One region of the Roseburia sp. AM51-8 genome, then DNA from elsewhere that is predicted to be linked to it. Evidence: predicted binding sites of a transcription regulator. Region 1 holds the regulator's gene; the other holds the start of a gene.
What was found. Region 1 encodes NrdR, which represses ribonucleotide reductase genes. Its sites were predicted from a motif close to CACAANATNTTGTG; they were not measured.

Region 1 (7,920 bases):
CGGCTGTTATTGAATTTGTCGATATTGCGGGCCTTGTAAAGGGAGCCAGCAAGGGAGAGGGACTTGGCAACCAGTTCCTTGCCAACATCCGTGAATGTGATGCGATCGTACATGTAGTACGTTGCTTTGAAGATACCAATATCGTGCATGTGGATGGAAGCATTGATCCGCTCCGTGATATTGAGACCATCAATCTGGAACTTCTTTTCTCCGATTTGGAGATTTTGGAGAGAAGATATGCAAAGACTTCCAAGGCTGCCCGTATGGACAAGTCTTTACAAAAGGAAGCCGCTATGCAGGAACGTCTGAAAGAGCATATGGAAGCAGGTAATTCTGCTCGCACTTTTGAACTTCTGGATGAGGATGAGGAAGCCTACTTCAAGGAGTATGGACTTCTTACTGCAAAGCCGGTCATCTATGCTGCCAATGTATCCGAGGATGAGGTGGCAAACGACGGCGCAGACAACGCAGGTGTTGCAGCCGTTCGTGAGTTCGCGGCAAAAGAAGGAAGTGAAGTCTTTGTGATCTGTGCGGAGATCGAGCAGGAGATCGCAGAACTGGATGATGACGAAAAAGCGATGTTCTTAGAGGAACTCGGCATGAAGGAATCCGGTCTGGATAAACTGATCAAGGCTAGTTATTCTTTATTGGGCTTGATCTCTTATCTGACTTCCGGCGAGGATGAGACACGTGCATGGACCATCACCAAGGGAACCAAGGCTCCGCAGGCAGCAGGAAAGATCCATACCGACTTTGAGCGTGGCTTTATCAAGGCTGAGGTCGTAAACTTCCAGGATCTTTTAGATTGCGGCAGCACTGCAGCAGCCAAGGAAAAGGGTCTGGTGCGTGTAGAGGGCAAGGAATATGTCGTACAGGATGGCGATGTGATCCTTTTCCGCTTCAATGTATAATTTCAAGGTGTGACTTATCAACTTCTACATATACTGTAGAAAGCCTTATTTTGTGGTGGACTGCCATGCTTTTGTGTGAATTACAGACAAAAGATGTGATCAATGTATGCACAGCCAAATGCCTGGGACGTGTGATGGATCTGGAGATCGATGAAAAAAGAGGCTGTATCTGCACCCTGATCGTACCATCCAAAGGAAAGATCTGCGGCTTCTTTTTACATGAGTGTGAATACTGGATCCCCTGGTGCCAGGTCTGCCGTATCGGCTCGGATATGATCCTGGTGGATGTCAATGAAAAGGAAGTCATGCACAAACCATAAGACATGTCGAAAATAGTGCGAATTGCTTGACAATTCATACAAAATCCGTGTAATATAAATCTATATATTGTGGTTTAGGCGAAGCGGATTCGCTAAGAAATGGAGGGAAGGCATGAAGTGTCCTTTTTGTAGTAGTGAGAATACCAGAGTAATTGATTCCAGACCGGCAGATGACAACAATTCTATCCGCCGCCGTCGTATGTGTGATGAATGTGGCAAGCGTTTTACGACCTATGAAAAGGTAGAGACGATCCCTTTGATCGTGATCAAGAAAGACAACAACCGTGAGCAGTATGATCGTGCCAAGATCGAGGCCGGTGTGCTCAGAGCCTGCCATAAGCGTCCGATTTCTGCCAACGACATCAACAAACTGATCGATGAAGTGGAAACAGAGATTTTCTCCAGAGAGGAAAAGGAGATCCCGAGTGACGAGATTGGCGAGATCGTTATGGATAAGATCAAGGATCTGGATGATGTTGCTTATGTCAGATTTGCCTCTGTTTACCGTGAGTTTAAAGATGTCAATACATTTATGAGTGAATTAAAGAAAATGTTAGACAAATAAAAGGGTTAAGATTTTTTTACATGATCCGATATATTTTGTGTAAGGAACAAGAAGTTTTCGTGAGAGCGAAATTAGGAGTATAAGATGAATATATCAGGTATCCGACCAGCCGTTGGATTTTATGATTATAACAGCATAAAGCAAGTCGAGAGTGTACCGGTCGCATCCCAGTCTATTTATATAGATGGTACGACCAAGGTATCCGGCAATGTCGCCGAGGCAGGCACACAGCAGGATGCATCAGCCAGAAGCAGACAGACCTTTGGAGCATACGACTATGCCAGCCAGTACGAGCCGAAGGCAACCTATGATCTCAAGGGCGCTGACAGCGATATCCGATCATTGGATGTGGCAAAGGCAGTCTCTGATATGCAAAAGGATGAATTGATCCATCAGTATCAGTACTTTGTAGGTCAGGATCTGGCAGTGGAAGCATCCCAGACACCATCTATGCGCGGCGCAGAAGACTTCTCACTCTAGGACAGAAAGACAGATTACATAGAGATTCTCATTTGTGGATGAGGATCTCTTTTTGTTTTATGGAAAATTCCCTTTTACTCATTTTTTCATGCGGGAAAACATTGTCTTTTACAGGTAATTTGCCTATAATTAAATTGGTATATTTTTCAACAACAGAAAGAGGTATAAGAAGATGAGAATAAAGGCAGAAGATACATTTGCGATCGTCATTGATTATCAGGAAAAGATCTTGCCGGCAATGAGCGGGCAGGAGGAACTGCTCCGCAAGAGCCAGATCTTACTGGGCGGCTTGAAGGCACTGGAAGTACCAATGATCCTTACCACACAGTATGCCAAGGGACTGGGCAATAATATCCCGGTGATCACAGATGCCATGGGTGTGACAGAGGCGATCGACAAGAATACTTTCAGCGTATATGACAATGAGAGCGTCCGACAGGCCATCCCGCATGGCAAAAAGAATGTCATCCTGTGCGGTATCGAGGCGCATATCTGTGTCTTACAATCTTTGATGGATCTGCAGGCAGCAGGCTATCAGACCATTCTGGTGGCAGACTGTGTAGCCAGCAGAAGCGACAGAGATCTGGCATTTGCCTATGAGAGAGCAAAGCAGGAAGGTGCGATCATCACGAGCGCAGAAGCCATCCTTTACGAATTGGCAGGATCTTCCAAGCATCCTGCATTTAAGACGATCTCTGCCTTAGTAAAATAAAAAGAAATGATGAATGGAGAAAAGAAATGAAAATAGGAATTGGAAACGATCATGCAGCAGTTGCTATGAAAAATGAGATCAAGGCATACTTGGAGGAATTGGGACACGAGGTTGTAGACTTTGGTATCTCCAAGGAGGAAAGTTGCGATTATCCGGTATATGGAGAAGCCGTGGGACGCGCTGTTGTATCCGGTCAGGTGGAATGTGGCGTACTTATTTGCGGTACCGGTGTTGGGATTTCCATTGCAGCCAATAAGGTGCCGGGCGTGCGTGCAGCAGTATGTTCCGATACGACAACAGCCCGTCTGGTAAAAGAACACAACAATGCTAATATCATTGCTTTTGGTGCCCGCATCGTTGGTATCGAAGTGGCAAAAGATATTGTCAAAACATATTTAGATGCAGAGTTTCAGGGCGGACGCCATGAAAAGCGTATCGCTATGATCCACGATATCGAGAATAAAAGATAAGGAAATATAGCCTATGCCAAAGATGATTTATCTGGGAATCTTGTTTGTGCTGACACTTCTGGTGGTAGCATTCGCCGGTATGATCCGGGAAAAACAGGATCGGGTCAGTAAAAGCATATTTACACTTTTTGTTGCAGTCGTTGTTGCCGTTGTAGCCAATGGCATCTTTATCATGACAGATGAGAAAGCAATCGCTACGGTTTCTCACTCTGTCTTTTTGGCATGCATTGACTGGCTGCTCTTGTTCATGCTCCGCTATGTCTATTTTTACACGGACAATGAGGAAAAACAGGTCAAATGGATGACACCGTGTTACCTCGTGGCTGGTCTGGAAACGGTTAGTATGCTGCTCAATCCTTGGCTGCATCATGTCTTTATCTTAAAGGAGGCTTTTTCAAAGTCTTACGGGGCATATTTTTATCCGACAGGTTATTCCGGTATTTTTTATGTGCATCTGGCTTATTGTTATGGATTGGTTGCCTGGATCGTGCTTCTGTTGATGGTAAAGATCCGCCATACGGCGCGTTTGTACCGCAAGAAATATACATCCATCCTGGTGTCTTTTCTGGCAATCATCATATGTGATGCAATCGGACTGGCGCTCAATCTGCCAATCGATATTTCCCTGATCTTTTATGGGGCAGCGGCACTGATCATCTGCTTTTTTACCGAGTTTTATGTGCCACAGGCTATGCGTGACAAGATCCTTGCCAATGCGGTACAGATCGCAGAGATGGGCGTAGGCTGTTTTGACATCAGTGGAAAATGTATCTATGTCAATCGGCGTGGAAAGGACATGTTTTACCGCTACAAGCATCTTGCCCTGGACGAGGATTTAAGCGTTGCAGAGCAGTATTTTGAGGGCTGGCTCAAGCGGCATTGGAAAGAGGAATGTAGCGAGCAGGTCTATATGGAGCATTTTGAGGCAGATGATAAGACCTTCAATTATGAGTTTACCGTACAGCGTCTGACGGACGAGGAAGATGTATTCTTGGGCTATTTTATTACCTGTATTGACCGGACGGAAGAGACGGAGAAATACAGGGAAGAACATTTTCGTGCAACGCATGACCTTTTGACAGGTATCTATAACGAGCAGTATTTTGAGGAAAGGGTGACAGAGACCCTGCGCACGGCGGGCAAGCCTTACGTCATGATCACTTCCGATATCAAGGATTTCAAATTGATCAATGATATGTTGGGAACCCAGCGCGGTGATGAGATCCTCAAGATGCATGCGTACTTTTTCCGGGAGCGTGCCAAGGAAGATGATCTTTATTGCCGTCTGAACGAAGATCAGTTTGCCTTTTGTATGCCCAAAGAGCGTTTTACGGAAGAACTTTTCTTAGATGTCATGGATCGTCTGGTCGACACCTTTGCAAACGAATACTTCCACTTGCAGATCTATATGGGCGTTTATGAGATAACGGATGTGACAGAGCCTGTTTTTGTCATGGTGGATAAATGTAATCTGGCGATCAACACGATCAAGGGAGATTATGCAAGGCGTGTGGCATATTTCGATGATGCCCTTTTGCAAAAAAAACTGGAGAAGAACCTGATCATCAATGAATTTGAGCAGGCATTGGAACTGGGGCAGATCCGGATCTATCTACAGGCACAGACGAGAAGAGACGGCAGTCTGCTTGGGGCAGAGGCACTTGCCAGATGGATCCATCCGATCAAGGGACTGATCGCACCGGATGAATTTATACCGGTCTTAGAGTCGGCAGGTCTGGTACACAAGTTAGACCTTTATGTATGGGATTTAGCCGCCAGACAGTTGGCAATCTGGCGGGATCAGGGACGGGATGATCTGTATCTTTCGGTTAATATTTCCGTGCAGGATCAATATTATCTGGATGTTTATGATGTCTTTACCCGTCTGGTCGAAAAATATGATCTCGACCCACACAAGTTAAAACTAGAGATCACGGAAACGCTCTTTGTGACGGAAATGGAAAATCACAGATATATGCTGGAAAGATTGCAGGCGTATGGATTTGAGATCGAGATCGACGATTTCGGCAGTGGCTATTCTTCTTTGAATATCTTAAAGGATATCAAGGCGGATGTGATCAAGATCGACATGGAATTTTTACAGGAAACGGTCAATGTCGACCGGAGCTGGTCGATCTTATCGGCGCTGATCCGCCTGATCGGGCAGTTACATATGGATGTGATCACAGAGGGTGTTGAGACAGAGGAACAGGTGGAAGCATTGGCGCAGATGGGATGTCAGCATTTCCAGGGATATTATTTCTGCCGCCCGATGCCGGTAGACCAGTTCGAGAAAAAATATCGTATCTGAGAGTTATGAAAAGAAAAATATCGTATGTGGACGAAAAGTTATCGAAATTTTGATAATTTTCGCTATTTTTTATATATGAAGAAAAAGCAATTATGGTAAACTTGGCACGGAAAACATTAAGATAGGAAACTTATGGAGGCATGAGAGATGGAAAAGAGGTCAAAGGATACAAAAAATACGACAAAGAATAACAAGAAAAAAATGTCGGGAATGATGGCAAAGATCGTTACACCGGTTGCGGCAATGGCATTGGTGACACTGGTTACCGTTTCGGGGCTGCGCATGGCAGTACAAAACCTGTATAATCAGGGAATGATGATTTCGGAGCAGATTGTATCCTGTGTGGATGCAGCAGGTGCGTTAGATACGGATTACACAAAGATGCAGAGTTATACCTCAAATGTAATTCATGAGCCGAGCGAACAGACCATAGGTGGATACTCAGATGCACTCGATCAGGCCTATGGACGTATGGTCAAAAACATCGAAGTATTCAAAAAATACGCAAATTCTAGCAAGGAAAAAGAAACGGTTTTGGATCTGCATGAGAAGTTAAAGGGTATGTATGACTATCAGCAGGCGCAGATGCAGAATGCTGTTTATGGCACAGAGATCCCGGGAGAAGTATTGGCGGCAGAGAGTGGATACAATACGGGTATTTTATCTGATATTTCGGAACTGGAGAAGATGATACAGGCGGATGAAAAAGAGGCGAAGGCAGCCTTGAAGCAGGCAAAGATCCTGTCTAATATAGTGATCGCCGGTTCGATCGCCTTTACGGTACTGATCTTTATTATTGTTGTATTGATCAGCGTGCGACTGATCGTGACACCGGTCAAGAAATCTTCCAAGGAACTTGGCGATATGGTGGATGAGGTCAACAATGCAGCAGCCGATCTGACCAAGCGAATTTCAGTCAACCAGAAGGACGAGATCGGTAGTCTGGTCGAGGGCGTCAATACTTTTATCGAGGCATTGCAGAATGTGATCGCCAAGATCCGCGACTCTTCCGTACATTTGAATTCTACCTTTGCGGCAGTGACTGACAGCGTGACATCCGTCAATGGCAATGCGACGGATATTTCTGCCGTCATGGAAGAACTTTCTGCAACCATGGAGGAAGTTTCTGCAACATTGGCAAACGTCAATGAGCGTGTGGAAAAGGCAGGAACGGGCATGGATCGAATTTCCGAACAGAGCGAACATATACTGACCTATGCGACCGAGATGCAGGATCGTGCGACACAGTTGGAAGATACGGCAGTTTCCAACAAGGATACGACTTCTGCCATGATCCAGGAGATCCTTGGGACCTTGCAGCAGGCGATCGAGAATAGCAGGAGCGTAGAAGAAGTCAATGCGCTGACGGATGAGATCTTAAACATTTCTTCCCAGACCAATCTTTTGGCACTCAATGCTTCCATCGAGGCGGCAAGAGCCGGAGAGGCAGGCAAGGGCTTTGCGGTTGTCGCAGATGAGATCCGTGTCTTGGCAGACAGCAGCAGAGAAACGGCGGGCAACATCCAGCAGATCAATGCTAAGGTTGTTGCAGCGGTAGGAGATCTGGCAAAGAACTCTGAAAATATTGTTACCTATATTAATGAAAATATCTTGAAAGATTATGACGGATTCGTAGAGTCCGGTCATAAATATCGCGCAGATGCTGATTATATCAATGAAGTGATGACATCCTTTACGGAGTCCGTCGATCATTTGCGCCAGACCATGGATGAGGTCGTAGAAAACGTAAATGATGTATCCACCGCGGTAGAACAGGGCGCAGAGGGCGTGACCAACGCGGCAGAAAATACATCACAGTTGGTAGGCGAGATGGATACCATCATGAAGGAGATCGACGAAAGTAATAACATTATTTCCGAACTTTCGACCCAGACAAACCGCTTTATCAACGTCTGATCGTACTAATACTTGAAATATGTGGCAAGATATATTAAAATATAGAGCATAAGTGGGCTCGGGTCCATAGAGTATTAAGGAGGAAGAAAGAATGATTTCAGCTGGCGATTTTAGAAATGGCGTTACCATCGAATTGGAAGGCAACGTTTACCAGATCATCGAATTTCAACATGTTAAGCCTGGTAAGGGTGCGGCATTTGTTCGTACAAAGTTAAAGAATATCAAAAACGGTGG
Region 2 (7,920 bases), on a different contig from region 1:
GATATGCTGCGCCGTTCCAAAAAACCGGTCGTTTTGGTAGTCAACAAGGTTGACAGTTTTGAAAAATACATGGCGGATGTCTATGAATTTTATAATCTGGGTATCGGGGATCCGATTCCAATCTCATCTTCCTCTATGTTAGGACTGGGGGATATGCTAGACCAGGTGATCGCACATTTCCCGGAAGATGCTGGCGCAGATGAGGATCAGGATATTCCTAAGATCGCGATCGTTGGCAAACCAAACGTAGGAAAATCATCCCTTGTCAACCGTCTGGTGGGAGAGAACCGTGTGATCGTTTCCAATGTGGCTGGAACTACCAGAGATGCGGTCGATACCAAGGTCAAGTTCCATGGCAAGGAATATATCTTTATCGACACGGCAGGATTGCGCCGCAAGAGCAAGATCAAGGAAGAATTGGAACGATTTAGTATCATTCGTGCCGTTGCTGCCGTAGAAAAGGCAGATGTCGTGATCGTGATGATCGATGCGACCGAGGGCGTGACAGAGCAGGATGCCAAGATCGCCGGGATCGCACATGAGCGCGGCAAGGGCATTATCATTGCAGTCAACAAGTGGGATGCCATCGAAAAGGATGACAAGACCATTTACAAGCATAAAGAAAAGATCAGACAGACCTTATCCTTTATGCCATATGCGCAGATCATGTTTATTTCCGTTTTGACGGGACAGCGTCTGCCAAAGATCTATGAGACCATCGATGCCGTGATCGAGAATAATTCTATGCGTGTTGCGACAGGTGTCTTAAATGAGATCGTGACCGAGGCTGTTGCTATGCAGCAACCGCCATCCGATAAGGGCAAGCGTCTCAAGATCTACTATGTGACCCAGGTGGCAGTCAAGCCGCCGACATTTGTTATCTTTGTCAATGACAAGGAATTGATGCATTTCTCCTACACCAGATATTTGGAGAACCGTATCCGTGATGCCTTTGGATTTGAGGGGACTTCCCTTAAGTTTATCATCAGGGAGAGAAAGGACGACTAATTATGGAATTGATGAGGCTCGTCGCACTTGCGATCGGTTATGCCTTTGGATTGATCTTATCGGGCTATCTTTTTGGCAAGAAAAAAGATGTGGATATCCGCAAACAGGGAAGCGGCAATATTGGTACGACCAACACCATGCGTATTTTAGGCATCAAGGTAGGTGCGCTGACACTGGTGTGTGACTGCTTAAAATGTGTGGCGGCAGTGGTAGTCGTCTGGCTTCTTTTTCGCACATCATACCCGGAGCATATTGTCTTGTTGGAATTATACGGGGCACTGGGTGCCATACTGGGGCATGATTTCCCTTTCTTTATGAAGTTTAAGGGGGGCAAGGGCATTGCCTGTAGTTTTGGTATGATCATAGCCCTCTTTCCGCAGTGTCTGCCACTTTGTGTTCTGATCTTTGTTCTGGCAGTGGCGATCACACGCTATGTGTCTCTGGGATCTATCCTGGCGGCGCTGGGACTCATGGTACAGATCTGGATCTTTGGGGCAAAGGGCTGGCTGGCATTTGCCACGTCGGATCTTTTAGAAGCCCAGATCTTAGTATCTTTTGCCTGTATCCTTGCCATTGTATTGCATCGGGGCAATATCAAGCGACTTTTGGCAGGTAATGAAAACAAGTTTTCTTTTAAATCAAAACGAGACTAGCAAATCAGTCAAGGAATCCTGCTTTTGGCAGGGTTCTTTTGCATGGAAGTAAAGGAGCAAAAAATGAAAGTTGGTGTCATCGGCGCAGGAAGTTGGGGATGTGCGCTGGCAATTTTATTACAGAATAACGGATGTCAGGTGAGTCTGTGGGGACATAGAAGGGAACAGATCGAAAAGATGCAGGCAAGCGGGGAGTGTGACAAACTGCCGGGAGTCATGCTTCCAAAGGAAATGAGCCTGACCTGGGATCTTTCTTCCTGTCTTTTGGGCAAGGATCTTCTGGTCTTAGCGGTTCCTTCTACGGCAACCAGAGAGACCGCAGAAAAGATCAAGCCTTATGTGGAAAAGAACCAGATCCTTTGCAGTGTTTCCAAGGGAATCGAGGAAGATAGCCTTTTGACCCAATGCGGTATTTTAGAAGATGTCTTGGGGAAGGATGCTAAGGTGGGCGTTCTAAGCGGTCCGTCTCATGCAGAAGAAGTCGTAAAAGGTCTGCCGACCGTTGTGGTTGCCGGTTCACGCGATATAGCCGTGGCAGAATTTTTACAGAATGCCTTTATGAATGAAAATTTCCGTGTCTATACCAGCACGGATGTGACCGGGATTGAGATCGGTGCCTCTTTAAAGAATGTCATCGCACTGGCTGCCGGTATGTCGGATGGTCTGGGCTATGGGGACAATACCAAGGCGGCACTGATCACACGCGGCATCAAGGAAATATCTTCCTTGGCACTTGCCATGGGAGGACTTCCGCAGACCCTCAGTGGTCTTGCAGGCACAGGGGATCTGATCGTGACCTGTTCCAGCCGTCACAGCAGAAACCGTAAGGCAGGTATGCTGATCGGTCAGGGCTTGCGTCCAAAGGATGCCATGGATCAGGTGCATATGGTCGTAGAAGGTGTTTATTCAGCCAAGGCGGCACTGGCGCTGGGAAAAAAATACCAGGTCAGTCTGCCCATCATAGAACAGGTCAATGAGGTCTTGTTTCATGACGTAGATCCCCGCCTTGCCGTGCGCAGTCTCATGGAACGTGACAAAAAATCAGAGATTGCTTAAAAATCTATTGACTGCCATTTCCTATGATGCTAGAATGTAGAAACGGAGCACAAGATATAGTATGTTGCAGGATGTGCTATATCGACATATAGATAAGAAAGGGAGCGTAAGCGTTGATAAAAGTAGTAAAAAAAGACGGAACATTAGAGGATTTTAACGTACAAAAAGTCGTGGATGCAGTCAACAAATCTGCATGCAGGGTATTGATCAATTTTACAGAAGAAGAAGAAAAGTTTATTTGCCAGTTTGTAGAAGAAAAAGTATTTGCTCTCGGTATCGACCGCATCGAGATCGCACAGATGCATAACATTGTAGAGGGCGCACTGGAAAGAGTCAATCCGGTGGTAGCCAAGAGTTATAGGGATTACCGTAATTATAAGCAGGACTTTGTGCAGATGTTAGACGATGTCTATACCAAGAGCCAGTCCATTATGTATATCGGTGACAAGGAAAATGCCAATACGGACTCTGCTTTGGTATCTACCAAGCGAAGCCTGATCTTTAACGAGTTCAACCGTGAATTATACAAGAAATTCTTCCTGACGACAGAGGAGATCCAAGCCATTCGTGACGGCTATATCTATATCCATGATATGTCAGCCAGACGTGATACCATGAACTGCTGCCTTTTTGATGTCAAAGCAGTCTTGGAGGGCGGATTTGAGATGGGAAATATCTGGTACAATGAGCCGAAATCCCTGGATGTTGCCTTTGACGTGATCGGAGATATCGTGCTGAGTGCTGCCAGCCAGCAGTATGGCGGCTTTACGGTGCCAAGCGCAGATCTGATCCTGGATAAATACGCAGAGATCTCTTTTGCCAAGTATGTGGAAAAATATACAGGTCTTGGACTTTCCCAAGAAAAGGCAGAAGCAACCGCTATGGCAGATGTAGAACGTGACTTTGAACAGGGCTTCCAGGGCTGGGAGTACAAGTTCAATACCGTTGCCAGCAGCCGTGGAGATTATCCGTTTATCACGGTGACCGCCGGAACCGGAACGACTCGTTTTGCCAAGATGGCGACCATCTGCATGCTCCGTGTCCGCATGAACGGACAGGGCAAAAAGGGACATAAGAAACCGGTACTTTTCCCGAAGATCGTATTTTTATATGATGAGAATTTACACGGACCGGGCAAGGAATTGGAAGATGTCTTTGAAGCAGGCATCGAATGTTCCAGAAAGACCATGTATCCGGATTGGCTGAGCCTGACCGGTAAGGGCTATATCGCCAGCATGTATAAGCAATACGGAGAGATCATCAGTCCGATGGGCTGTCGTGCCTTCCTTTCTCCTTGGTATGAAAGAGGCGGTATGTATCCGGCAGACGATCAGGATCGTCCGGTCTTTGTCGGCAGATTTAATATCGGAGCCGTCAGCCTGCATCTGCCAATGATCTTGGCAAAGGCAAGACAGGAGAGCCGCGACTTTTACGAAGTGTTGGATTACTATCTGGAACTTATCCGTAAACTCCATATCCGTACCTATGCTTATCTTGGTGAGATGCGTGCATCCACCAATCCACTGGCATATTGTGAAGGCGGATTTTATGGCGGACATCTGAAATACAATGACAAGATCAAACCAATCTTAAAGACAGCTACAGCTTCTTTCGGCATTACTGCATTCAACGAATTGCAGGAACTCTACAATGGCAAGTCCCTGGTAGAGGACGGACAGTTTGCGGTAGAGGTCTTGGAGCACATCAATGACAAGATCAATGAGTTTAAAAAAGAAGACGGCAATCTTTATGCGATCTACGGTACACCGGCAGAAAACCTCTGCGGTTTACAGGTAAAGCAGTTCCGCAAGAAATACGGTATCGTTGAAAATGTATCTGACCGTGAATATGTCAGCAACAGTTTTCATTGTCATGTCACAGAAGATATCACACCGATCCAGAAGCAGGATCTGGAATATCGTTTCTGGGAACTTTCCAATGGTGGCAAGATCCAGTATGTAAAATACCCGATCGGCTACAACAAAGAGGCAGTCAAGACCTTGGTACGCCGTGCTATGGAAATGGGATTTTACGAGGGCGTCAACCTTTCCCTTTCCTATTGTGATGATTGTGGTCATGAGGAATTGGATATGGATGTGTGTCCGGTCTGCGGCAGCAAGAATCTGACCAAGATCGAGCGTATGAATGGATATCTTTCTTACTCCAGAGTCAAGGGAGATACCAGATTGAATGATGCCAAGATGGCAGAAATAGCAGAAAGAAAGAGTATGTAGTATAGGTGGAATAAATGCGTTATCATAATATAACAAAAGACGATATGCTAAACGGCGACGGTCTGCGTGTGGTCTTATGGGTTGCCGGCTGCGATCATTGCTGCAAGGATTGCCAGAACCCGGTCACATGGGATCCCAATGGCGGTCTGGAGTTTGATGCAGAGGCAAAGGCAGAGTTATTTGAGGCACTGGATCATGATTATATTTCCGGTATCACTTTTAGCGGTGGAGATCCTCTTTTTTATGGCAACCGGGAAGATGTGACCCTGCTTGCCAAAGAGGTAAAGGATCGTTTTCCGGAAAAAACCATATGGCTTTATACCGGCTTTACCTACGAGACTATCCAGACGCTTCCTGTCATGGAATACGTGGATGTTTTGGTGGACGGAGAATTTGTCGTAGAAAAGAAAGATACCAGTCTTTACTGGCGCGGCAGCAGCAATCAGCGTGTGATCGATGTAGTTGCCACTAGAAAAACAAACGAAATCGTGTTACATTGTAAATAGCAATTCTTTTTTAGGAGTAGATGGAATGAAAATAGCATGGAAAAAACTGACATCTTCCGCAAAAATGCCGGAGAGAGGAAGTGCTTGGGCAGCGGGCTATGATCTGTTTGCAGATATTGCAGAGGAGACAAGGCTTGCACCGCACGAAACCAAAATGATCGGCACAGGTGTCGCACTGGCAGTGCCGGAAGGATATTTTGGCGGTGTTTTTGCCAGAAGCGGACTTTCTGCCAAGGAGGGACTTCGTCCTGCCAACTGTACCGGCGTGGTCGATGCAGACTATCGTGGTGAGGTCAAGGTGGCACTACATAACGACAGCGAGGAGGAGCGCGTCGTAGCGCCGGGACAAAAGATCGCACAACTGGTCATCATGCCATTTCTTTCCGTAGAATTTGAAGAGGTTGCAGACTTAGACGAGACAGAACGGGGACAAGGTGGATTTGGATCTACCGGTAAAATGTAGGAGGTATGCATTATGGGAGAGGCAGTAAAGAGTATTCGGGATCGTATGGTCAAGTTTTATGCAAAGGATGACAATACCATTACGTTAAACGCGACACCGGGGCATTTTGCAACGAGTTCATCACACATCAACTTCTATATCGATGTGACGCGATTAAAGGTACGTGCCAATGAGGCGAGGGAAGCAGCAAGAAGCATCAAGAACAAGATGCTGCATCATGTGACGACAGTGGATACCATTGTCTGCATGGATGGTACGGAGGTACTGGGCGCTTATCTGGCAGAGGAATTAGAAAAAGGACATTTCGCAAATAACAACAAACATGAGACTGTTTATATCGTGTCTCCGGAAGTCAACAGCATCAACCAGTTGCTTTTCCGTGAAAATGTACGTCCGGCGATCGAGGGGAAAAATGTATTGCTTTTGCTGGCAACCATGACGACGGGCGAGACCGTGCGCAGGAGTCTGGAATGTATTGAGTATTACGGAGGTAATATCGTGGGTGTATCTTCCATCTTTGGTACCATGACCAAGGTTGGCAATACCGAGGTATTTCCACTCTTTACCACGGATGATCTGCCGGGCTATCAGACCTATGCACCGCATGAATGTCCGTATTGCAAGAAAGGCATACCGATCGAGGCCATGGTCAATGGCTTCGGCTATTCAAAGTTATAATAAGAGCAAAAGGATGCGCCAAGCATTGCTTCGGCGCATTTCTTTAGGCAATTTTTTAGTGAGGTTAGGAAATGGCGAAAAAGAACGTTTACGACGAGAGCAGTATTGCCGTATTAGAGGGACTTGAGGCAGTGCGCAAAAGACCGGGTATGTATATCGGAAGTGTATCCCGCAAGGGGCTGAACCATCTGGTGTATGAGATCGTGGACAACTCGGTAGATGAGCATTTGGCAGGAGCCTGTGATACGATCCGGGTGACACTGGAAGCCGATGGTTCTTGTACCGTAGAAGATAATGGACGAGGTATTCCGGTTGGTTTACATGCGACCGGTGCCTCTGCCGCGCGCGTGGTATTTACCACATTACATGCAGGTGGAAAATTTGATGACAGTGTCTATAAGACCAGTGGTGGCTTACACGGTGTAGGTTCTTCCGTGGTCAATGCCCTGTCTACCTATATGGATGTGGAGATCTTCCGCGATGGCTTTATCCATCACGACAGATATGAGCAGGGACATCCGGTGATCGCACTGGAAAATGGTCTGCTGCCGACCATCGGCAAGACTAAGAAGACCGGGACAAAGATCAATTTCCTGCCGGATCCCCAAATTTTTGAAAAGACCAATTTCAAAGAGGACGAGATCAAGAGCCGTATGCATGAGACTGCCTATTTGAATCCCAAACTGACCATCATTTATGAGGACAGAAGAAAAGAAGAAGTCGAGCATATCGAGTATCACGAACCGGACGGCATTATCGGCTTTGTCAAGGACATCAATAAAAATGCAGAAAAACTCCATGATGTCGTTTATTTTAGCGGAGAGTCTGATGGAATCAGCGTGGAGATCGCTTTTCAGTATTGCAACGAATTCCATGAAAATATTCTGGGATTTTGTAACAATATCTACAATGCAGAGGGGGGTACCCATATTACCGGATTTAAGACGGTCTTTACGACAGTCATCAATAATTACGCAAGGGAACTTGGCATTTTAAAGGATAAAGATGCCAATTTTAACGGGGCTGATGTCAGAAACGGTATGACGGCAGTTGTATCCATCAAGCACCCGGCACCGCGTTTTGAGGGACAGACCAAGACCAAACTGGATAACCAGGACGCTTCCAAGGCAACCGCTAAAGTGACCGGGGACGAGATCCAGTTGTATTTTGACCGAAATCTTGACACTTTAAAGACCGTGATCTCCTGTGCGGAAAAAGCAGCCAAGATCCGTAAGACAGAAGAACGTGCCAAGACCAATCTTCTGACCAAGCAGAAGTTTTCTTTTGACAGCAACGGAAAACTTGCCAACTGCGAGAGCAGG

Region 2: a site for NrdR is predicted at 2,766-2,779, ahead of nrdD (anaerobic ribonucleoside-triphosphate reductase). Genes of this name have one in related genera too.

Annotation. Positions count from the first base shown of each region.
Region 1 is NZ_QUEY01000007.1:15,906-23,825, reverse strand. Features, by position in the region: gene ychF (redox-regulated ATPase YchF) at 1-911, shown strand, start outside; gene DW996_RS11905 (YlmC/YmxH family sporulation protein) at 977-1,231, shown strand; gene nrdR (transcriptional regulator NrdR) at 1,344-1,796, shown strand; gene DW996_RS11895 (hypothetical protein) at 1,881-2,276, shown strand; gene DW996_RS11890 (isochorismatase family protein) at 2,449-2,988, shown strand; gene rpiB (ribose 5-phosphate isomerase B) at 3,015-3,458, shown strand; gene DW996_RS11880 (GGDEF domain-containing protein) at 3,472-5,769, shown strand; gene DW996_RS11875 (methyl-accepting chemotaxis protein) at 5,917-7,686, shown strand; gene efp (elongation factor P) at 7,778-7,920, shown strand, end outside.
Region 2 is NZ_QUEY01000001.1:639,206-647,125, reverse strand. Features, by position in the region: gene der (ribosome biogenesis GTPase Der) at 1-1,008, shown strand, start outside; gene plsY (glycerol-3-phosphate 1-O-acyltransferase PlsY) at 1,011-1,661, shown strand; gene DW996_RS03230 (NAD(P)H-dependent glycerol-3-phosphate dehydrogenase) at 1,704-2,717, shown strand; gene nrdD (anaerobic ribonucleoside-triphosphate reductase) at 2,831-4,951, shown strand; gene nrdG (anaerobic ribonucleoside-triphosphate reductase activating protein) at 4,966-5,457, shown strand; gene dut (dUTP diphosphatase) at 5,483-5,920, shown strand; gene DW996_RS03210 (orotate phosphoribosyltransferase) at 5,933-6,598, shown strand; partial or broken gene DW996_RS03205 (DNA gyrase/topoisomerase IV subunit B) at 6,670-7,920, shown strand, end outside.